4 regions of the Paenibacillus sp. P32E genome follow, and region 4 is predicted to be linked to each of the others. Evidence: riboswitches for the same ligand, from Rfam matches in the RefSeq annotation. Region 4 holds a riboswitch; each other region holds the start of a gene.
What was found. Region 4 has a riboswitch for thiamine pyrophosphate ahead of A3848_RS29945 (ABC transporter ATP-binding protein). Riboswitches for the same ligand answer to the same signal wherever they lie in the genome.
Positions count from the first base shown of each region.

Region 1: another riboswitch for thiamine pyrophosphate. It lies ahead of A3848_RS05905 (thiamine phosphate synthase); the one in region 4 lies ahead of A3848_RS29945 (ABC transporter ATP-binding protein).
Region 2: another riboswitch for thiamine pyrophosphate. It lies ahead of A3848_RS20295 (ABC transporter substrate-binding protein); the one in region 4 lies ahead of A3848_RS29945 (ABC transporter ATP-binding protein).
Region 3: another riboswitch for thiamine pyrophosphate. It lies ahead of thiC (phosphomethylpyrimidine synthase ThiC); the one in region 4 lies ahead of A3848_RS29945 (ABC transporter ATP-binding protein).

Region 1 is NZ_LVYY01000004.1:203,230-208,794, forward strand. Features, by position in the region: gene A3848_RS05890 (hypothetical protein) at 19-444, shown strand; gene A3848_RS05895 (NUDIX hydrolase) at 527-952, opposite strand; gene A3848_RS05900 (SDR family oxidoreductase) at 1,189-2,058, shown strand; TPP riboswitch at 2,227-2,328, shown strand; gene A3848_RS05905 (thiamine phosphate synthase) at 2,453-3,055, shown strand; gene thiS (sulfur carrier protein ThiS) at 3,121-3,324, shown strand; gene A3848_RS05915 (thiazole synthase) at 3,465-4,229, shown strand; gene thiH (2-iminoacetate synthase ThiH) at 4,260-5,372, shown strand; gene yfbR (5'-deoxynucleotidase) at 5,540-5,565, opposite strand, start outside.
Region 2 is NZ_LVYY01000024.1:105,918-111,482, forward strand. Features, by position in the region: gene A3848_RS31840 (hypothetical protein) at 243-464, shown strand; gene A3848_RS20280 (ABC transporter ATP-binding protein) at 532-1,326, opposite strand; gene A3848_RS20285 (ABC transporter permease) at 1,415-2,176, opposite strand; gene A3848_RS20290 (thiamine-binding protein) at 2,173-2,466, opposite strand; gene A3848_RS20295 (ABC transporter substrate-binding protein) at 2,516-3,586, opposite strand; TPP riboswitch at 3,710-3,821, opposite strand; gene A3848_RS20300 (hypothetical protein) at 4,002-4,301, shown strand; gene A3848_RS20305 (hypothetical protein) at 4,331-5,565, opposite strand, start outside.
Region 3 is NZ_LVYY01000077.1:22,919-28,483, reverse strand. Features, by position in the region: gene A3848_RS30155 (DUF438 domain-containing protein) at 86-1,357, opposite strand; gene A3848_RS30150 (DUF1858 domain-containing protein) at 1,400-1,627, opposite strand; gene thiC (phosphomethylpyrimidine synthase ThiC) at 1,890-3,584, opposite strand; TPP riboswitch at 3,700-3,806, opposite strand; gene trxB (thioredoxin-disulfide reductase) at 3,881-4,834, opposite strand; gene A3848_RS30135 (tetratricopeptide repeat protein) at 4,854-5,565, opposite strand, start outside.
Region 4 is NZ_LVYY01000076.1:248,969-254,533, reverse strand. Features, by position in the region: gene A3848_RS29960 (amino acid ABC transporter substrate-binding protein) at 1-89, opposite strand, end outside; gene A3848_RS29955 (DHA2 family efflux MFS transporter permease subunit) at 434-1,954, opposite strand; gene A3848_RS29950 (TetR/AcrR family transcriptional regulator) at 2,149-2,805, shown strand; TPP riboswitch at 2,877-2,980, shown strand; gene A3848_RS29945 (ABC transporter ATP-binding protein) at 3,092-3,877, shown strand; gene A3848_RS29940 (ABC transporter permease) at 3,864-4,640, shown strand; gene A3848_RS29935 (ABC transporter substrate-binding protein) at 4,637-5,565, shown strand, end outside.

The DNA.
Region 1 (5,565 bases), on a different contig from region 4:
AAGTGAGGAGGTTAAACAATGGATCGGATTTTCTTTTTCTTACATATGATCGGGACATTGGCGGTCGGCTTTTATCTGGTGCTTCCGTTTATTCTGAGCGGCACCGGTAAGCTGTCTGCAGCAGCCAAAGAAGGGACGCTTAGCGCCATTGGCGGATTGAACCGGTTTGCCCAGTATGGTCTGGTCATTCAGCTGCTGACTGGCGGATACATGATCTCTAAGGGGGATTACACCGTAGCCTGGATGGTTGTCGTGGTTGTACTCCTGCTGGCAATGTTTGCTCTGGGCGGTATTATGGGCAAGCCGCTGCGTCTGGCCACAGCCGGCATGCGTGAGAACCGTGATGTGTCAGACCAAACCGCGAAGCTTCGTACCATGAGCCTGCTGCTGATGGTTGTGCTGATCGTAATGGTATTCTTCATGGTGTATAGACACATTATCTAGGTAAGGATGATTATTCACCAAACCGTCAAGCCTGCCCCTGATTCGAGGGGGCGGGCTTTTACTGCATTCCAGCCTGATTACCTTATAGCAGGTCCTCTGACAAAAACACATTGCTTTTCTCAAATTCCGCTTGTATTCCGGGTGGGAGCAGGGTCTGAAGCTCGTGACGGGTACACCATTTATAGTCTGCATGCTCTTCGGAGAGCACCACTGTATTCTCATCGGTCCGGCACCAGTAGGTAATGATGACGAGTTGCCTGCCCGGATCGGTCAGAAAGGACACGGCATACAATAGCCTTTCCACCGTGACCGTAAGTCCGGTTTCCTCCTTAATCTCCCGCTCGAGTGCAGCCTCCAGGCCTTCTCCGAATTCCATTTTTCCGCCGGGGCATTCCCAGCTGCCTGCTCCTATCGCATCTGCAGCTGCCCGCTGTACGAGCAGGATTCTGCCTTGATGCAGAATGACTCCTTTGACCGCAACGATGATGCTCCGTGTATTTCTGGTCATATAACTTATGCGCCTCCTTATCCTATGGGTTAATCGCTCCGGATCCTATCTCGGATCTATACTTCACTAAATTATATCGGCCCTTTAAGTCAAAAACGACTGTATTTTTGTTTGGACAGCCGGGAAGTGTGGTAAGTAACTTAACGTAAAGCGATTGTATAATTGATGATGCAGAAGCCATCCTAATACGATGTGGTTACTTCAACAAAAGGTACACAGCGAAAGGAGAATGGATCATGCCAGAAAATAAGCAGACTACCAAAACCTTGCCTCCCCAGGTGCAGGACCGTCAGCCCGGTATCGAGAGCGAGATGAATCCGCGCCCTGAATTTGAAACGTCCAGCTACAAAGCGGCAGGCAAACTGCTGGGTAAGGCGGCGCTCATTACGGGAGGCGACAGCGGTATTGGACGGGCGGTTGCCGTTCATTTTGCCAAAGAAGGTGCGGATGTGGTCATTTCCTATCTGAATGAGCATTCTGATGCCGAAGAGACCAAACGCCAAGTAGAGCAGGAGGGACGGAAGTGTATTCTGATCGCCGGTGACATCGGCGTAGAAGCGTTCTGCCAGGATCTGATCAACCGGGCGGTAGAGGGGCTCGGTAAGCTGGACATCCTGATTAACAATGCGGCCGAGCAGCATCCGCAGGACAAGATCGAGGATATTACCTCCGAGCAGCTGGAGCGGACGTTCCGTACGAATATTTTCTCCATGTTCTATTTGACCAAGGCAGCTATGCCGCATCTGAAAAAAGGCTCCACGATCATCAACACGACATCGATCACCGCCTACCGCGGCAGTCCGCAGCTGCTGGACTATTCGTCCACCAAAGGCGCGATTCTCAGCTTCACCCGCTCGCTGTCGATGAATCTGGCGGAAAAGGGCATCCGCGTGAATGCTGTAGCTCCGGGTCCGATCTGGACACCGCTGATTCCATCCACATTTGATGCCAAAAAGGTCAGCGAGTTCGGCGGCACACAGCCCATGCAGCGTCCGGGACAACCGGAAGAGCTGGCACCAGCCTACGTCTATCTGGCCTCGGATGATTCATCCTATGTTAGCGGCCAGGTAATGCATGTCAACGGCGGGGAAATTGTCAACGGCTAGAAGTTGCTGTACGGTCAAGTAGGTTTCTGGAAAATATAACAGTTCAAGAGCAGGCCCATGCGGTCTGCTCTTTTTTATGTACCATATAAGATGAAGCTTTGGGTAAAAGGGATAGCTTTTCCGAGGATTAATATGTTAATATGAACCACGTCAGCAATTGAATACTGCAATTGTCCCTAGGGGTGCCGCAAGGCTGAGACGAACGTGACGTTCGGACCCTTTGAACCTGATCTGGTTAAAACCAGCGTAGGAAAGCGGAGAATGAATGAACTGCAGCGGGGTTGTATTTCTTACACCCGTATTCCTGTACAAATTTATGACTGCCTCCTATCGCGGGGGCGGTTTTTTTGTGTTGCGCGTTTTGCTGCAATAGTGTGGAGCAGGAGGTGAAGAAGTGGCGGAAATTCATTTAATATCGGACGGGAAGCTTGAGCTTGGGCGTTTCGTCAGCCTGGCGGCTGCTGTGCATCCGCTCGTGGACTTTATTCATCTGCGGGAAAAAAACCGGTCTGCCCTGGAGCTGCTCAGCATGGCAGAGCAACTGCTGCGTGCAGGAATCCCCGCATCCAGACTGGTCATCAATGACCGGCTGGATGTTGCGCTGGCCGCCGGTGCAGGCGCTGTCCAGCTAGCCTGGCACAGCCTGCCGCCTGCAGCAGCCCGTGCAGCCGCTCCAGGTCTCCGGCTGGGCAGGTCGGTGCACTCCGCGGCAGAAGCAGCGGAAGCAGGCAGGCAGGGGGCGGACTTCTGCCTGTTCGGCCATATTTTCCCTACCGGCTGCAAGCCCGGACAGCGGGGGCGCGGTTTGGCGCTCCTGGAGGAAGCGGTGCGCAGCACCCGTATTCCACTGATTGCTATCGGCGGGGTGGAGCCTGGAAATGCAGGTCAAGTGATCCGTCACGGTGCTGCCGGGATTGCGGTCATGTCCGGCATTTGCGGAGCGGATGACCCCGTATCTGCTGCCCGTGCTTACCGGTTGGCGGTTCAGGAGGCGTAGGACCTGTGGTGTATTGTGACTCCAGTAAATCGGTGAATGGTACCACGCCAAGGAGGTGAGAGCGCATGAATCTGATCATTAATGGCAAGCCAGGAGTGGTTGCGGAAGAATGCCGGACCGTTGCCGATCTGTTAAGCCGGCCCGAATGGAGCTTTCGGCTTGTGATCGTGGAACGAAATGGTGAGATTGTCAGCAAGGAGCATTACGGGTCGGAGATATTATGTGAAGGCGACAGGCTGGAGCTGGTGCATTTTGTAGGCGGGGGCTGAAGCCATGAGGCTATCATAAAATATTTGAATTTTTTTCACGCTAAAAATTATCCTTCTATTTTTTTACTGAAACGGATACCGTCTTAAAAATGACGGTGAAGCCGTTTCCCTTGTCGAATTTCATCCCAGGAGGCGAGTTCATGTTAGATCCATTGGTGATTGGCGGCATTACGTTATCGAGCCGGCTGTTCATCGGTACCGGCAAATACAGCCGCAATACACTGATTCCCGAGGTGGTTTCAGCTTCAGGCTCACAGGTAATCACGGTAGCTCTGCGCCGTGTAGATCCGGAGAGCCAGGACAATATTATCAGCCATATTCCTTCCCATATGACTCTGCTTCCAAATACTTCGGGTGCGCGCACGGCTGAGGAGGCTGTGCGGATCGCCAGACTGGCCAGAGCCGCAGGCCTTGGCAATTGGGTCAAGATTGAGGTAATCAATGATCAGAAATATCTGCTTCCAGACAACCTGGAGACTATCCGGGCCACAGAAATACTGGCCGCCGAAGGCTTCGTAGTGCTGCCCTATATGAGCCCGGACCTCTCAGCCGCGCTGCGGATGCAAGCAGCGGGGGCCGCCGCCATCATGCCGCTTGGCTCCCCCATCGGCTCGAACCGCGGCTTGCGTACCACAGAGCTGCTGCGCATTCTCATCTCTGAGGTGGATCTACCGGTGATCGTCGACGCCGGCATCGGCCGCCCGTCCGAAGCGGCAGAAGCGATGGAACTTGGCGCATCCGCTGTGCTGCTCAATACGGCAATCGCTACCGCCCGTGATCCGCTGCTGATGGCTGCGGCCTTCCGTGAGGCGGTAGCTGCAGGCCGCAAGGCCTATTTGGCAGGACTCGGTCCAGTGGAAGAGACGGCTGTTGCGTCTTCGCCATTGACCGGATTTCTGAAGTGACTCACTGGCTAACGGAAATGGGGGAGTAACATGAGTTTTTTTGAACCACTGACTCGTCTGGAGCAACTGCCTTACGGGAGTTTGTGGCAGGAGTACCGGGTGGAGGATGTGAAGCGGGCACTTCTCAAGGATCGTCTGGATGAAAAAGACCTGCAGGCCCTGCTGTCTCCGGCTGCGGAATCTTGTCTGGAGGAGATGGCTCAGCGTGCGCAACGGTTGACCCGTTCGCATTTTGGGCATGTGATGCAGCTGTTCACACCGATGTATCTGGCTGATTTCTGTGTGAATCACTGTACGTATTGCAGCTTCAGCTCGATTTATGATTTTCCTAGAAAAAGATTGACTCCGGAGGAGATCAGACAAGAGGCTATAGCGATCTCCTCCACGGGCCTGCGCCAACTTCTGATTCTGACCGGGGAATCGCGCAGGGATAGTCCGGCCGCTTATGTGAAGGAATGCGTAGAAATTCTGCATGAATACTTCTCTTCTGTCAGTATAGAGGTGAACCCGCTGTCTACTGAGGAGTATCGGGCGCTTAGGGAAGCGGGAGTGGACGGGCTGACCCTGTATCAGGAGGTGTACCATCAGGAAACCTACCGCAAGCTGCATGTGAAAGGTCCCAAAAGAGTCTACCGGAACCGTCTGGATGCCCCCGAACGAGGGTGTCAGGCCGGTTTCCGCTCGGTCAACATCGGTGCGCTTCTGGGCATGTATGATTGGCGCCAGGAAGCCTTCATGACCGCGATGCATGCCCGCTATCTGCAGGACAAATATCCGGAATGTGAAATCGGCTTATCCGCCCCGCGTTTTCGTCCGTATCTGGGCGAGTTCAACCCGGAGAGCGATGTTACCGACCGTGCGCTGGTGCAGATTATTTTGGCGTATCGCCTGTTTCTGCCACGCTCCGGCATTACCCTGTCCACCCGGGAGCCCGCCTCCCTGCGGGATCACCTGATCCATCTTGGGATCACCAAAATGTCGGCAGGTGTCTCCACCGAAGTAGGGGGACACACCCAGGATGGCGGGACTCCGCAATTCGAAATCTCGGATGAACGGAATGTGCAGGAGATCACGGATATGCTTCAGGCAGCCGGCCTGCAGCCCGTCTTTAAGGATTGGGACCTGCTGAAGCTGCAGGCATGATAAGGGTTGCCGTGGTAACCGTGCTAAGGTGCTGAGGAGCTAATTGTCAGAAAAATATGCAGAGAATCTGTGACTCTGGTGCTACTCCTGCTTGAAGCAGCCTGTTCTGTATCTACAGATTAGAATTTGATTGAGCTCCTACGGGTCCGATCATAGGAGTCCACTGTTTATAACATGTTGTCCGCGCCATCCA
Region 2 (5,565 bases), on a different contig from region 4:
CGGGATTTCAGCGTTTTCAGGGTTTAGTGGGATTTTGTACACTTAATTCTGGCCACGGGGTCCTAGACTGGGCTTGAACGCTGAAATAGGTATACTTTTTCCAAATAAGCGCACTCTATGCTTGTTATGCGCAGAAATAGGTGTACAATTTCCCACTAATTTTCAACGGAACATATTCAATAGGCCCGGCCCCTCATCATAGGGGGCCGGGCTTATTTGTTGTAGTAGAGTAAAGACAGCCAATGCATTTCAAACGGGTGAAACGCAAGTTGGCCCGCGTGCTGCGAATGAAATGCGGCCGGGCATGCTGTGAATGGAATACTCCCGGTACGCCACGAATGGACGCGGCCCGGCAAGCTGCGAATGGATGCGGCCGGCAAGCTGCGAATGGATGCGACCCGGCATGCTGCGATGGAACGTGGCCCGGCAAGCTGCGAATGGATGCTACCAGGCATGCTGCGTAGATGCGGCCCGGCATGCTACGTGGATGCGGCCTGGCATGTTGCGTGGACGCAGCCTGTAACGCTGCGCTTACCGGGCAGTCCTGGCCTGCTCCTCGCGCATCCATTCCGACAGCTCGCGTCTGAGCTGTAGAAATTCCAGAGAATCGGTTATTTCCCCGCGCCGCGGACGCGGGAAGGGAACATCAACGATATGCAGGACGGAGCCGGGCCGTCCCGAGAAAACATAAATACGGCTGGAGAGAAGGAGTGCTTCCTCGATATTATGGGTAATGAATAGTACAGAACGGCGGTTTTCTTCCCACAGCTCCAGCAGCCAGCGCTGCATCTGCTCACGGGTCAGCGCATCCAGCGCGCTGAACGGCTCGTCCAGCAGCATTAACTCCTGCGGCGCGAGCAGCGCCCGAAGGAAGGCTGCCCGCTGCTGCATACCGCCCGACAGCATATGCGGATAGGCGCGTTCGAACCCGCCCAAGCCGACTTTGTCCAGCCAGTGGCGGGCGGCTGCCCGTGCTTCGGCCTTGGGTTCGCCTTTCAGCTCACCGGCGAGCAGGACGTTGTCCTCGATGGTCCGCCACGGGAACAGTGCAGGCTGCTGAGGCATATAGCTGATCTCTCCACGCTGCCCGGTGACGTTCTTACCGCCCATGTTTACCGTTCCGGCATCGGGCAGCTCCAAGCCGCCGATGATGTGGAACAGGGTGCTTTTGCCGCAGCCGGAAGGGCCGACAATGGAGACGAATTCCTGGGGCTCAACCGTTAGAGATACATTGTCGAGCACGCGGGTCTCACGGCGGCGGTGGAAGAAAGCTTTGGATACGCCGTCTACATTCAGGGCGGGATGCGCGCCTTTAGCTCCCGGCATGTACGCGGAGGAAGCCTGTTCCAAGGTGTTCAAGTTAGGATGGCCTGCTAACAAAATGATTCATCCTCCTTTCCAGAAAGCTTAAGTATCAAGAGGTCTTGCGCGGCTTCCAGCGAACCAGCCACTTCTCCAGAAGTGCGATCAGGGCAAACAGCACCAGACTAAGAAGAACAATAATTACGATGGCAACGAACATCCGGTCTGTGCGGTAGGAGGCCTTCTGCAGCAGCATGTAATAGCCAATGCCCTTGTCTGCGCCGATCCACTCGGCAACCACAGCGCCCATTACTGCATAGGTTGCGGAGATCTTAAGGCCGGAGAACAGGGCTGGCAGAGAACCGGGCAGCTCTAGCTTTGAGAAGATCTGCCACTTGCTAGCCCCAGCCATTTTCATATAGTTCATCATGATCCGGTCGCTTTGGGCCAGCCCGCCCATGGCGGCAACGGCAACCGGGAAGAAGCAGACGAGTGTGATGAGTACGATTTTGGGCAGCAGTCCGAACCCGAACCAGATAATCAGCAGCGGCCCGAGGGCGATGGAGGGTACATTCTGGCTGAGAATCAGCAGCGGATACAGCGCTCTTTTCAGCCAAGGCACCAAATGCAGCAATAGAGCTACAATCAGGCCCACACCTGTACCAATCGGGAAGCCGATTAGGGTCAGCCGCAGCGTAGCAGCCGTATGTGCCCAAATGCCGGAAGCATTACCCCGGGATTCGCGGGCGATATCGCCGGGGCTTGGCAGCATCCAGGAAGGGACATGAAGTACGGAAACCGCCAATTGCCATACGCCCAGAAAAAAGATGACCGCCACAAGGGGCGGCCAGATTTGGTTCCAGTACGATCTCACGGCCGGTATTTTTCCGTCAGCTTATCCATGCTGATTCCGCTGGGGTTATGGGCGATCTTGATTTGTGAGATGACGCTGGGGCTACCCGCTGCGATCAGTGCTTCATGCATTTGGCGTACCACCTCAAGCAAATCGCTGAGTTCGCCCTCCATCGTGGTTTCGAGCGGATTCACCTGGTGCTTCACGCCGGATTGCTGAATGACCTCAATGGCCTTATCCACATAAGGAATAGAATCCTCGTTATTCGGAGTTTTAGGAATGACTTGAATGCTGAGCAGGGTGTTTGCCATATCAATCAGATCCTTTCAGGTTGGGTATTGTAAAACTTGCAGTGTAAGACTACTTGTTCTCCGGCAGATATTCATTCGTGAACGCTGAAGCGGTATCCAGTGGTTTGTCCAGCAGCTTCAGACCGTACATCCAGTCGGCGTAATTCTTCCAGACCTCGGCTTTCTGCTCTCCCCATCTGGAGGCATCGTCCTTATATTTCGGGCTGAGCCATTTCTGGCTGGCCAGGACGAGCTTGGGATCCAGATCCGGCACAGCCTTCGAGAGGATGGCGGCAGCTTCTTCCGGCTTGTCGATCGCATATTGATAACCTTTGGAGGTAGCTGCAAGGAACGCCTTCACCAGCTCCGGATGCTCAGCGATTTCCTTCTCGCTCGTGGTCAGCACCGGGGTGTAGTAATCCAGCTGAGGCGCGTAATCCTTCAAATACAGCATGTCCAGCGGTTCACCGCGCAGCTCGGCTTCAATACCGGTCCAGGCGTAGAATATCCAGGCAAAATCGATGTCACGTTTCACGGCGGTGAAGAAATCAGCTTCGCCGATATTGACCAGCTTCACCTTTTTAACATCGCCGCCTTCAGGGTCCATGATCGCCTTCATGGCAGCTTCTTCAGCCGGGGAACCCCAGCCGCCGTAGGTTTTGCCTTCGAAATCCTTTGGTGTCTTGATATTGCGGTCCTTCGGGGCGGCAAACCCTGAGGTATTATGCTGGATGATGGCGGCGATCGAGACGAGCGGCACATCCTGCAGACGGGCCAGAGTGAGCGCCTCCTGGGCACTGATGCCAAAAGCGGCTTCGCCTGAGGTGACCATCGTGTCGGCTCCCGCCGCACCCGGCTGTACAATTTCTACATCCAGGCCTTCCTCCTTGTAATATCCCAGCTCTTTGGCTGCATAGAGGCCGGTATGGTTCGTATTCGGCGTCCAGTCCAGCGCGACCTTGATCTTAGTCAGTTCCTTAGGCGCGTCCGTTCCTGTTGCAGTTGCTTCCGGCGCGGCGGTGCTGTCCCCGGCTGGAGCGGCGCTATTCCCGCCGGAATTGGCTGTATTGCTGCCGCACCCGGCCATGACGATGACCAGCATGCAGCTGATGCAGAGCATTAGTGCTTTTTTGACTCCCATTTCTATTCTTCTCTCCTTCCAGCTAACCCAGTCTTCCGAACTCTGATGATGTCCATACCAAAAAAAGCGCCCCGAAGATCGGGACGCCAGCAATTGCGTTAGGTAGCCGCTTAGCCAAAAAGGCTGAATGCGGGTGGTGATTCCTACGCTGGCATTATCCAGATCAGGTATAAGGGTCAGTATCTGTGTGGGATACACTCTCAGCCGGCCAATTCCAGCCCCCCTGGTACTATGAAGTTATGGGTGTTGCTGTGTTCTTACGCTGTATTATAGCGGTCCCCTTCGGGGTTGTCCAGTAGTGGCCCCGGATTCCAGCAATCCGCTCAGGCACTGCCAGGCACGCCGGGTAGACTTACCATATGTTATATAATAAGATTAATACTTTACAATTATGTTTCAAAAAAGGAGTGACCCTATGCTCACTGATCAGCAAAATGCCGGAGAACGGCTGAAGGTGCTAGCGGAACAGTTGGCTAAAGAAGTCACTTTGCGTCAGTATGAACGCCAGCCCGAGTTGCGGCAAAGATTCGGCCCTTCCGGAATGGCAAGAACCAAACAGGATTCACTATATCATTTACGGTATCTGGCGCAAAGTGTGGCGCTGGACAGCCCGCTTTTATTTATTAATTATATTGTCTGGCTGAAGGTGCTGCTGATGCCTAAGCTTGCCTCTGCGTATGCGGAAGCCTGCCGGGAACTCGAGAACCTGCTGTAGATCAGCGGCTTCTCTTTTTTATAGGTTTGTCAGTCATATCCCTGAACTCTTTTTCTTTTTCTGCGGCGGCTGCGGATTCCGTTCCACAGCTGCTTCAGGCTCAGGCCGATACTGACAGCGATCCCCGTAAATGCAACGAACAGCGCCAGATATTCAAATGGGGAATACTCCAGCATCTTGCTCCAGTCAATCTTACCTTTAAGGTCCTCAATCACCTGATTCATGCCATAAATACCGCTCACCACTGTGAACACCGTCAGGATCATCAGCAGCGTGTCCCGCCGTTTGGCCTGGAATTTCTCCTGGTATTGAAACAGGTCATTCAAGGTCATTTTGACCTCATCGAACAGGGCATCATTCCCGTAGACCTTGCGCAGCTGGAAAAAAATCTCCCGGCCCTGGGACTGCGAAATGAGCTCCAGAAAATAAAATTTGGCCGAGAACTTGTTGATCATAAAGATCAGGTTCTCAATTTCATCCACATCATGGTTAATGCGCAGCCGGGAGTGGATGTTGGCCAGCTTCAGCAGAACGATTTTATGAAATATGCTCAGCAGCAGCCCGTAATAATATTCTCCATACATCTGATTAATGAGCTGGGTGGCTACCCCGGATTCAGCCAAGCTCAGGCAGCAGAACGTCTGCTCATTCGTCATGTAATAGGTGTCCGGCCCCCAGCGGCTATAACAGTGCTCCCCGCAATAGTCCCGAATATACCCAGGATCGCTGGCACTGATGTATGGCTTGCCTCCCAGGGTCATACCATCCAGCTGGGAAGCTCGGTACAGCAATTCCACGCTAATCTCATTTTCCTTGTCCTCCTGCCGGTCAAAGCCGTAAAAAGCCTGAACCAGCATTCTCTCATCCACAAAGAACGGCAAAGTTTCAAAATAGGCGCCATTGATTTCCGAAGGGTCGAGAAAAGGCTCCAGTCCGCCCACTACATTCCTGAACACAAAATCCTCCACCTGATCAAAGGAACGGTCATGACAGTGGATGGAGGTTAGTTTGTCCCGAAAAGATACATCCTCCAGTGTCCGGAAACGGTCGGCGAACTCAAGGACGGTGCTGAAGGGGAGATGCTTCTCCCCGATGCTGACTCTGATCGTCAGGAAACCGAGTTCAAAAGGGCAGACGAATACATCCGTCGAGAGCACTTGAAAATGAACCGACTGTCCGGGCATATCCATCCTGCAGGGCAAATGGTTGGCCCGGGAAAAGCGGCGGAAGGAATCCTTGTCCTTCTCGCGGGGGAATAGCACAT
Region 3 (5,565 bases), on a different contig from region 4:
AAAAAGCCTCTTACCTATGCGGCAAGGGGCGGATGGATCAACTTCACTTAAGGGGATGGCCGGTGAGGCGTTTGACTCTAGACGGCTACTCCGACAAAATCCGTTTCTGTCCCTCCAGTGCGCGGATCGGTGCGATGTTCTGGGTGAATTCGAGGGTACCCATGTAGCGGCCTGCTTCGTCACGTACTGCGAAATAACGGATGTAGATAAATTTATCCTTTATGGCAATCCAGAAATCCTCAGCGTCTTTGCGGCCCGCCTTGAAATCCTCCAGCAGCTTCTCAACGACATGCACGCTTTGCGGCGGGTGGCAGTTCTGCACCGTGCGTCCAATGACGGCCTTAGTGCGGGCGAAGATCCGCTCTTTCCCATGCGAGAAGTAGCGGACTACATCATTTTCATCAATAAATGTCAGGTCGACAGGCAAATGATTCAGCACTGTTTCCAGCTGATGCAGCGACAGCAGGCCTGTCTCGAAGCGGATAAAGCCTTGCGGCGATAATCCTCCTTCTCCCTCTCCTTCTTCCGCTTGCACGGCTGCTCCCTCCGGTTCTGCGGCACGCTCAGGAATCCATTCCTGCTCCGGCGCAGTCAGACAGAAGCCAATTTCGTCGCTTTCGCGGGCGATTTTGACCCATTCATCTTCAGTCAGCTTATCGAGCGCCATCGGCAGCAGAATATTTTCTTCCTTAAAGATCATTTCATTTACTTCCTGGATAATGTTCGTCAGAAGAGCTCCAAGCTCCGCAGCTTCCCCGTTGTACGCACTGAGCGCCGCTTTTGCCTGTTTAATCATACCGCGAATACCATCATCCACTCCCCACATTACCTTGGTTGGTCCATAAATGCCGTATTTCTCAAGGTAAGGGAACAACAGATTTTCTTTGCGGCTATAGTGCTTGTCGAGATCCAGCAGTAGGCTCAGATCCTCCAACAGCTTGAAAATCATCTCTTCGCTGTCGTTCCGCTGGAATTTATCGGCATGCAGCTGCAAGCGGAAGTTCACAAGCCGTTCAATCTCACGGTTCTCCAGCTTAAAGGTGTGGACAGGATGTCCCGGCTGCTCCTCTGGCTTGTTAGAACGGTGAATTTCCTGGATTGAGCCTTTAAAAATGGCCGTATGCACAGAGCATAGGCGCTGTACCTCCGTTACAGGAATCCCCTCCTCTGTCATCAGGGAATGCTCCATCGCGGAAATTTCGGCTACCGTAACATCACCTACCGCTTCTGCAAAACGCGCTTTGACTTCCTCTACACTTTTTCCGGCATGCAGTTCCTTAATAATCTCCTTAAGCATGGCTTGGCGGCGTGTCTGCTCAGGAATATCCATTTCACGGTTGTTAATCAGTTCGCTCATCGTTCTCTCTCCTTCTCTATTCCACTTGTTAATCTCAGTGATCTATTCAATAATCTCGAAGCCATGGCTCTGAAAGGCCAGTCGGACGGTTTCGCGATCCATTTTCTTCATTGTGATTCCTTTAGACAAGGTCATGAACCGACCCGCCGTCTGCAGCATGCCAGGCTTCGTAATATCGCGGAAACCCAGCTCAACCATAATGTCTATGGCCTCCGGATAACGACTGACCAGCTCGAATATGGATTCATCCATGTTAAGGCGTTTGCTCATTGCACTCTCCTCCTGCAGCTTAGCTTCATGTCAATTGATAACCTTTCTCAACAACAGCTTAGCATAGGGTACGGGGCCAAAGAGTGATTGCAGTCACTAAATTAGAAACTTATATACCTGCAACTATTCATTGCAAAGCAGAAATGAATTGGCCCCGTTTTTGTTACCATCATGCCTGTATGCCAACTTATGGATATAAAAAAAGGCTGTTTCCTCCGCCTGTTACAGCAGAAGAAACAGCCTTTTATAAAGTCCGTTCCGGTTATAGCATTTGGCTCAGTCTGGACGAATTGCGGATATCGTGCGAAATGCGCATGCTGCAGAATTTGGGACCGCACATGGAGCAGAAATGCGCTGTTTTGGCACCCTCGGCTGGAAGCGTCTCATCATGGTACTCCAGCGCCCGCTCAGGGTCGAGCGACAGATGGAACTGGTCACGCCAGCGGAACTCGAACCGAGCCTTGGACAATGCATTGTCCCGATCCTGGGCACCCGGGTGGCCTTTGGCCAGATCTGCAGCATGAGCAGCGATTTTGTAGGTGATAACTCCTTCGCGCACGTCATTCTTATTAGGCAGACCCAGATGCTCCTTGGGCGTAACATAGCACAGCATCGCTGTCCCGAACCAGCCGATCATCGCCGCCCCAATCGCCGAAGTAATATGGTCATAACCCGGGGCAATATCCGTGGTTAACGGACCCAGGGTGTAGAAAGGGGCTTCCTGGCAGAGCTCGAGCTGCTTGTCCATATTTTCCTTGATCTTGTGCATCGGCACATGCCCCGGACCTTCGACCATCACCTGAACATCGTGTTTCCAGGCCATGGCTGTCAGCTCCCCAAGTGTCTCCAGCTCAGCGAACTGAGCCTCATCATTGGCATCGGCGATGGAGCCCGGGCGCAGTCCGTCTCCCAAGGAAAAGGCCACATCATAAGTCTTCATAATCTCACAGATTTCTTCAAAATGTGTATATAAAAAGTTCTCTTGCTGATGTGCAAGGCACCAGGCCGCCATGATGGAGCCGCCTCGGGACACAATTCCGGTCATTCTTCCGGCAGTAAGCGGGATATACTGCTTCAGCACCCCGGCATGAATGGTAAAGTAATCCACGCCTTGCTCCGCCTGTTCAATCAGCGTGTCGCGATATAGCTCCCAGGTCAGATCCTCGGCTATTCCTTTTACCTTCTCCAGCGCCTGATAGACCGGCACTGTGCCGATCGGTACTGGTGAGTTGCGGATAATCCATTCGCGGGTGGCATGAATTTTTGTACCAGTGGAAAGATCCATAATCGTATCGGCACCCCAGCGGGTCGCCCATCTCATCTTCTCCACTTCCTCTTCAATGGAAGAAGTCACGGAGGAATTCCCAATGTTCGCGTTGATCTTAACCAGGAAGTTACGGCCGATGATCATCGGCTCACTCTCAGGATGGTTGATATTAGCCGGGATAATGGCCCGTCCGGCAGCGACCTCATCCCTTACAAATTCAGGCCGGGTATTCTCGCGAATCGCGATATACTCCATTTCCGGCGTAATCATCCCCTGCCGCGCATAATGCAGTTGGGTAACATTGCAGCTCTCACGTGCTCTTAAAGGATTCCGCCGCAAGCCGGCGAACCCTTCTGCCGACGTCCGGTCTGCAGCTAATCGGGAGTCTCTGGGCTGAGCGGTTCTCCCGGCGTACTCCACTGAATCCCCGCGCTCCGCAATCCAGCTTAAGCGGTGCGGAGGCAACCCTTTCCGAACATTGGTATCTTCAGCGGCATCAGTGTAAATACCACTGGTATCATAGACACGAAGCGGTGCATTGTCCTCTTCCCCCGCAACACCTTCGGTCCGGCTAAGACGGATTTCACGCATCGGAACCTGAATATCGGGACGCGAGCCTTCTACATACACCTTACGGCTTGCGGGAAATCCCGACAGATCGATTTGTTCCTTTTTTGATGAATCTGACATTTTTATCTCCTCCTCATCGCTCTGTGAGCCATTCAGATAAGATCAGCACGCAGCAAAAAGCCGCTCCACCTGGAGCGGCTTTATTCATGAACAGCCCAATAAGGCTGTGCTCAAAAAAGGTCCGGCTCCACTTTCCTACGCTGGTATGATCCAGATCAGGTTCAAGGGTCCGGGAATTCAATTTCCCCGTCTCAGCCTATTCAGGCTCCCCTAGTGGGTATCTTATCTAATTAAATACAATCTACTTTAGCAGGTATTTATTGTCAATCAAAAAATTTGTTTAACCAGCATTGTGGTTACTTATCCAGCGCTTCGCTCCAGTCATGTACCATAGCGCCTTCCAGATATTTCTCAGCATCCATAGCAGCCATGCAGCCGGTTCCTGCAGCCGAAATCGCCTGCCGGTAACGGGTATCCTGAACATCCCCACAAGCGAACACGCCGGGAATGTTGGTTTCGGTTGTCCCCGGATTCACAACGATGTAGCCGTTGGCATCCGTAGTTATCTGACCGCCCAGGAACGCGGTATTCGGTGTGTGGCCGATAGCGACAAATACGCCATCTGCTTCCACGAGCTCCTCAAGACCCGTATCATTGTTACGGACGGTAAGTCCCTTCACCCCGGTATCCCCGATGGTCACTTCAAGCGGTGTGCGGTTCAGGGCCCAAGCTACTTTGCTGTTCTCCCGCGCCCGGTCCTGCATAATCTTCGAAGCGCGAAGTTCCGGACGGCGGTGGACCAGAGTTACACTGGAAGCGAATCGCGTGAGGAAGCTGGCTTCCTCCATCGCGGAGTCGCCGCCGCCGACCACGACAATCTTTTTACCACGGAAAAAGAAACCGTCGCAGGTTGCACAGGTACTTACCCCGCGTCCGACATTCTCCTGCTCTCCCGGTATGCCCAGGTACCTCGCCGAAGCACCGGTCGATATAATCACCGACTCTGCTTCCAGTACACCCAGACCATCCACGGTTACTTTGAAAGGGCGCTGCGAGAAATCCACAGAATCCACCCAGCCATTCTTAAATTGAGCCCCAAAGCGTTCTGCCTGCTTGCGCATGTTATCCATCAGATCCGGACCTAGAATACCTTCAGGAAAACCAGGAAAGTTCTCTACCTCTGTCGTCGTAGTCAATTGTCCTCCTGGCTGCAGTCCTTCAATAACAAGGGGGCTGAGATTGGCACGTGCCAGGTAAATCGCAGCAGTTAATCCTGCCGGACCTGTTCCGATTACAATTGTTTTGTACATTAGCAAGTCCTCCTTAGGGTCAGATATTTTCCGTAAATGGCGGCAAAATGTCTGCTGCCGCCCCGTCCTGCGTTAACCCGCATGCTTGATGAATACGCCGTGCGTACCGGCTTACCATGGAGACGGAAACGCCGTAATGCTGTGCAGCCTCGCGGTAAGTAACCGGATGACCATGAAGCTTGGCGGTTAGATATTCCAGAGCCGCACACCAGCCCTCTGCATGCCGGAACAAGGGTACATCCGGATAGAGGCGGGCTATGAACTGCTTCCAGAGGAGCTCGGCATCTCTCTTCTGGGCGGCATCCAATCTCCGGTCCATCACAGCAGCCATATGATCTATAACTCGCTGCCAGTCTTCCTTCCACTCTGGCGGCCCTTTATGGCTTGACACAACCGGTTCCTGAGCCGCCCTCTGGACTACACTTTCCTCCGGACTACCGCCGATCAGCCGCTGCAGACTGAGAAGCGCAGCCTCCTGCAGCGGTTCCTGTTCCGAAACTCCCTTCAGAACATCGGATATTTCATCGTCCTCAATCCAGCGCAGCGCTTCTGTCACCTGGAGCTTCGTACTAGCATCACCGTAGCGCAGCGCCCAGAAGAACGAAGCGCGCAGCAGCGGATTATTCTGTACTTCTTCCGTGAAGCTGTCCGTATTGTTCTTCCACTGCTTCAGCTGCTCTTGAAAAGGCAGCTGATAATTATAGCTTACCGGAGGCAGCGGCCTGCCCTCT
Region 4 (5,565 bases):
TTGCCTCCGGCATTATTGTTATTATTGCCACAAGCTGCTAGCAGTACCACTGTAAGCAGCAATAGAATAGTCAAACTAAGTTTTTTCATAAATCGATAACCCCTCTCGTCTCATTCTCTGTATGTACCAGCTGTTCACCGGCAAGTTGAATAGTAACACCGTCACATCAGCGGAGTCAATAGTTTTTCCGATAATAAACATCGGAATTATGATGTAAGCGTTTGAACCGCTATTTTCCTTATCTTAAGCCTGCCGGTATTGAGATAGCTTACCCCAAAACATATTAAATTCCCCAGAGAAATCAGGTACAAAAAGTGGAAACAGCTTCGCAGTCTTTATAGCGCCTCTACAATAAAAAAATCCCCGCAGCACCTGAATGCTGAACGGAGATATTTGCACTAACCCATATGTTATTTGACTGCATTTACAGAAACTAACTATGCATCATTTCAGGCTGAACCTTTGACTTGGAGCCGTCTTCCCCGACTCTGCGCCCTCTCCGCAGAAGTAAGCCCAGCATAGCACCGCCCAGAGCAACGAAAATCATAATGTGAAAGGTATCATCAAACCCTTTGGCAAGAACGGTTTGTGTAGCCAGCTTCAAGGCTTCGGGTGAAGCTTCTGCCGCGCTCTTGCCGGCTGCAGCGGCAGCCTCTTGCATTTCCGCCCCGCGCGCAGCCGCTCTTGAGGTCAGGATAGTTACCAGTGTGGAAACAGCCAGAGAATTGATTACCTGCTGCATGGAATTGGTCAAGGAAGTGACCCGGTTAACCAAATGACTTGGCGCCTTGTTGAGCAGATGTGTATTCATTGGCATCACCATCATTCCCATGCCTGCACCGCACATGATCAGCGGCAGAATCAGGTCCCTGCTCTGCGTGGTAAGATCCACATGAGAATACTGGTACAACGCACCCGAAACCAGGCTGAGTCCGCAGACCACCAGCCAGCGAACTCCGATCTTGTCGAACAAAATCCCGGCAATGGGCATCATAAGGCCAGAGGCAATTGCCTGGGGCAGCAGGGTAAGACCCGTATCAAATGCTCCGAAGCCGCGGGCCTGCTGAAGAAACTGCGGGAGCAGGAACAGCGCACCGTACAAGCCGAACTGTGCAATCCATTGTACAACAATCCCTGTGCTGAAATCGACCGAGCGAAGAATACGCAGTTCCAGGAGCGGTGTCTCCGAACGAAACTCAGCAATGACAAAAGCGATTAAGGCCACAGCACCGAGGGATAAACCGATCAGTGTTTTGTCCGAAGTCCAGCTGTCCGCTCCCTGGCTCACCCCGTAAGACAGAGAAGCAAAGGCAAGGGGCCCAAGAATGATCCCAAGCTTATCCATCCCCGGCACCTGGCTGCGTTCCGATTGAGGCAGCTTGCGGGAACCAATCAGAAGACAAATGATTCCAATGGGAATATTAATGAGGAAGATCCAGCGCCAGGAATGATACTCCACTAACCAGCCGGACAGCACGGGACCGATAGCCGGAGCGAACAGCACCGGAATACCCATGATCCCCATGACTACGCCTACCTTGCTCTTGGGTGCCAGTTTGTACACATATGCCATCCCGACAGGAAGCACACAACCTCCGCCCAGACCCTGCAGGACACGGAACGCAATCAGCCATTCTGCACGGCTTGGTGTTGCACAGAGAATTGAACCCATAGTGAATACGATAACTGCAGTCAGAAAAACAGTCTTGGCCCCAAAGCGGTCAGACAGCCAGCCGGACAACGGGATCACCGAGGCCTGGGCCAGCATGTACCCGGTCACAATCCATTGCAATGTATTTAGATCCGTATTAAAATCCTTGACCAGCGTTGACAAAGCCACATTCATAGCCGTACTGTCGAGCACCACCATGAATACACCGGCAATGATGGCCAGCAGCGGAACCAGAATGCTTGACAGGCGAAAATCGGCCTCCGGTTTCAGCGATTGCTCCATTCTCTATCTCCTCCTGGATTGAACTGCGCGCAGGTGGACTTATTGACCTCAGCGCAGCTTAATCGATATAATATATCTCTGAACGGACAACTGTCCGTATTTACATTTTTCAGTCTACGGACAATTGTCCGCTATGTCAATGGAGTTCACATATTTCCTGTAAATATATACTGTATTTCTGAAAGGAGCCTGTCATGAACCCGAGAGAACAAGGCAGCAACCCATCCTCAAACCCAATACCACCATCAAATCCATCCTCCTTCCGGAATAATCAGGACCCTTATGTCCAGCGTATTCTTGAGGCCGCCCGAGCGCTTTTTACTGAGAACGGTCTGGAAGGAGTCAGTATGTACGGCATTGCCAAGCAGGCAGGAATCGGCCAGGGCTCGCTCTACCGCAGATTCACGGACAAAGGTGAAATTTGCTCTGCCCTGCTCTCCACCAGCTCAGAGCGTTTTCTTACCCGTTTGGAGCAGGAGCTCCAAACCACTTTAGAAACAGACAGCTCCATTGAGGAACTGCGGAGCAGTATTGAACAAGTGGTGGATTTCATAGACCAGCATGCCGAGCTGCTGCAGATGATCAAGTCTGAGTTCACGGGTAAGAAACAGCTTACCCAGTTTGAACATCCGATTTTCCAGCGGCTGAATGCAGTTATGGCCGAGCGTCTGCGGAGGGTTGCTGATGACGGCAAGCTGATTGCTATTGATCCGCATTTTGCCGCAACTTCTCTGATCGCGGTCCTCAGCCCTGATCTCTATCTCTATCAGCAGAAACTTCACGGGTCGGGCAAAAAGGATATCCTGGAAGGGATTCTAACCCTATTCGTAACTGGACTGCAGCGGTCCTGAGCACACTTTCTTTTGACAACATTCTGGAATATGCTATATTAGTTAGCAGTTACGAATATAATATTGACCTGCTATTTCACTAGGGGAGTCTAATGACTGAGACGAAGCCTTAAGCTTCGGACCCTTGGAACCTGATCTGGATCATACCAGCGGAGGGAAGTGGAACAGAATCGATCAGCAGTGCCGCTTCACGCCTACTGCCTGAACCTTTCAGACCCATTTGCCTCCCCTGGAGACGGATGGGTCTTTATTGTGCTTCCGCAGTCCCGGAAGCAGATGCGTGCCAATGAAAGGAGGCTTAATACATACGAGTATGATCTCTATCACTAACCTGTCCTATGCTTTCAGCACTTCACCGCAGACGCCCGTATTCAGTAGGCTCTCGATGAACGTCCGCCGGGGCGAATTCATTTCTATTGTCGGTACCAGCGGCTGCGGAAAAAGCACCCTGTTCAAAATCATCGCCGGTCTGCTTCGGCATACAGGTGGCGAACTCAAAGTTCACGGAATGATCTCTGACGATCCATCGTCGCGCCTGGGCCAGGTCGCCTATATGCCGCAGCAGGATCTGCTGTTGCCCTGGAGAACCGTGATGGACAACTGCCTGCTGCCTTGGGAGCTGAAGCGAAAAGGCAGCAAGGCAGATGCTGTAAAGAATATTCGTGAGATGCTCGAACGGTTTGGCCTTGAAGGTACAGAGCGGCTCTACCCGCAGGAGCTGTCCGGGGGGATGCGTCAGCGGATCGCTATGCTCCGTACCCTTGCCGCTGGAAATGAGCTGATGCTGCTCGATGAGCCTTTTGGAGCACTGGATGCCATAACCAAGCGTGAACTGCACCGCTGGCTCCTGGAATTGTGGAGCAGCCTTAAGCAAACGGTTCTGTTCATCACCCACGATCTGGAGGAAGCGCTGCTGCTCAGTGACCGGATTTACTTGATGTCTGGAGGCAGCGGCGGTGTACAGGAATTCTCGGTGGATATCCCGCGGCCCAGACACTACCGGATGAACTATGAACCGAAGTTTATTACTTTGCGGGAGAATTTGGAGCGGAGGCTGCATGAGAGTATCTAGTAGCAGAACCTTTCTGCGCGAATATGGCCCCTTTGCCTTGCTGGTACTGGTTGCCCTAGCTGGCTGGGAGTTCGCTGCACGGCTGAAGCTTGTTCCAGCATTCATTCTCCCGGCTCCAACGGCTATATGGACGGCTCTGATGGAGCAGAAAGAGCTGCTCTTCGGAGAGCATTTACCCGCTACACTTCAGGAGGTTTTGCTCGGCTTTGTTCTGTCAGCAGCCTGCGGCATGCTGCTGGGTACGGGAATGCACATGTTCACTCCGGTTGAAAAGGCGCTATACCCCTTGCTGGTGATCAGTCAGACCATTCCGCTGATCGCGCTGTCACCCATTTTTATTATGTGGTTTGGCTATACCCTATGGAGCAAGGTTGCGGTGGTTTTCCTTACTGCCTTTTTCCCGGTGGTAGTAGGGACCTTTGACGGTCTGCGCAAAAGCGGTGCTATGTACAAAGAACTGCTGCTCACACTTGGTGCGACCCGCTGGCAAATTCTGCGAAAGACCCAGATTCCGCCTGCACTGCCCTCTTTGTTCTCTGGTCTCAAGCTCTCTATGGTCTACTGCGTCATTGGCGCGACGATTGGGGAATGGCTGGGCGGTAGCCGGGGGCTCGGCTATTTCAGCCGGCGGATGGCGGGCAATCTGCAAAGTGCGGAAATGTTCGCCGCAGTATTTCTTTTATCTGCACTCGGAATCATTCTGTTTCTATTTATTGTGCTGCTCGAAAAAATTATTTTGCAGAAAAGAGGCATTCATCGATGAAACTGATCCCTTCTGAACCTCCCTTTAGAAAAAGGAAACTCCCTTTGCTCCCCTTATTGCTGCTTCTGTGTCTGGGACTTGCTGCGACAGGCTGTGGGAACAGCAATGATAAGTCTCCAGCCAGCTCTGCATCAGCGGATCAAGGCGGGCAGCCCCACAAGCTGACGATTATGCTCGACTGGTACCCGAACGCAGTCCACTCCTTCCTGTACGCCGCCCAGCAGAACGGCTATTTTGCCGACGAAGGGCTTACTGTGGATATCCAAATGCCCGCTGACAGCAATGATGCCCTGAAGCTCGTAGCCGCAGGTAAAGTTGACCTGGCCCTAAGTTACCAGCCGCAGGTGCTGATGGCACGGGGTGAGCAGATTCCGGTGAAGTCTGTTGCTGCGATCGTCAGACATCCGCTTAATCATCTGATGGTTCCGGCTGACAGCGGGATCAAGAGCCCAAAGGACCTGGCAGGCAAAAATGCCGGATACTCCTCGATCCCTCTCTATGAAGCTATGCTGAAAACCATGGTCAAAAGCGATGGCGGAGATCCTGGAGCAGTAACCCTGACCGATGTGGGTTTTGACCTGATTCCAGCCATTACAACCGGGCGTGTCGATGGCATTATTGGCGGATTTATTAACCATGAACAGTTGATTCTAGAAAAGGAAGGCCATCCGGTCATTTCGCTGAATCCAACCGATTACGGCGTCCCCGATTATTATGAGCTAGTCTTGGTCGCCAGCGACCAGGGCCTGCAGAATTCTGAAGGCTATATCCAGAAGTTTATCCAGGCAGCACGTAAAGGACAGCAATTCGTTGCGGATCACCCGCAGGAGGCACTTAACCTCCTTCTGGCTCATGAGGATGCAACGGCTCCACTCGACAAAGACATCGAGTCCAAAAGCCTGCAGCTGCTGCTGCCCCTAATGGA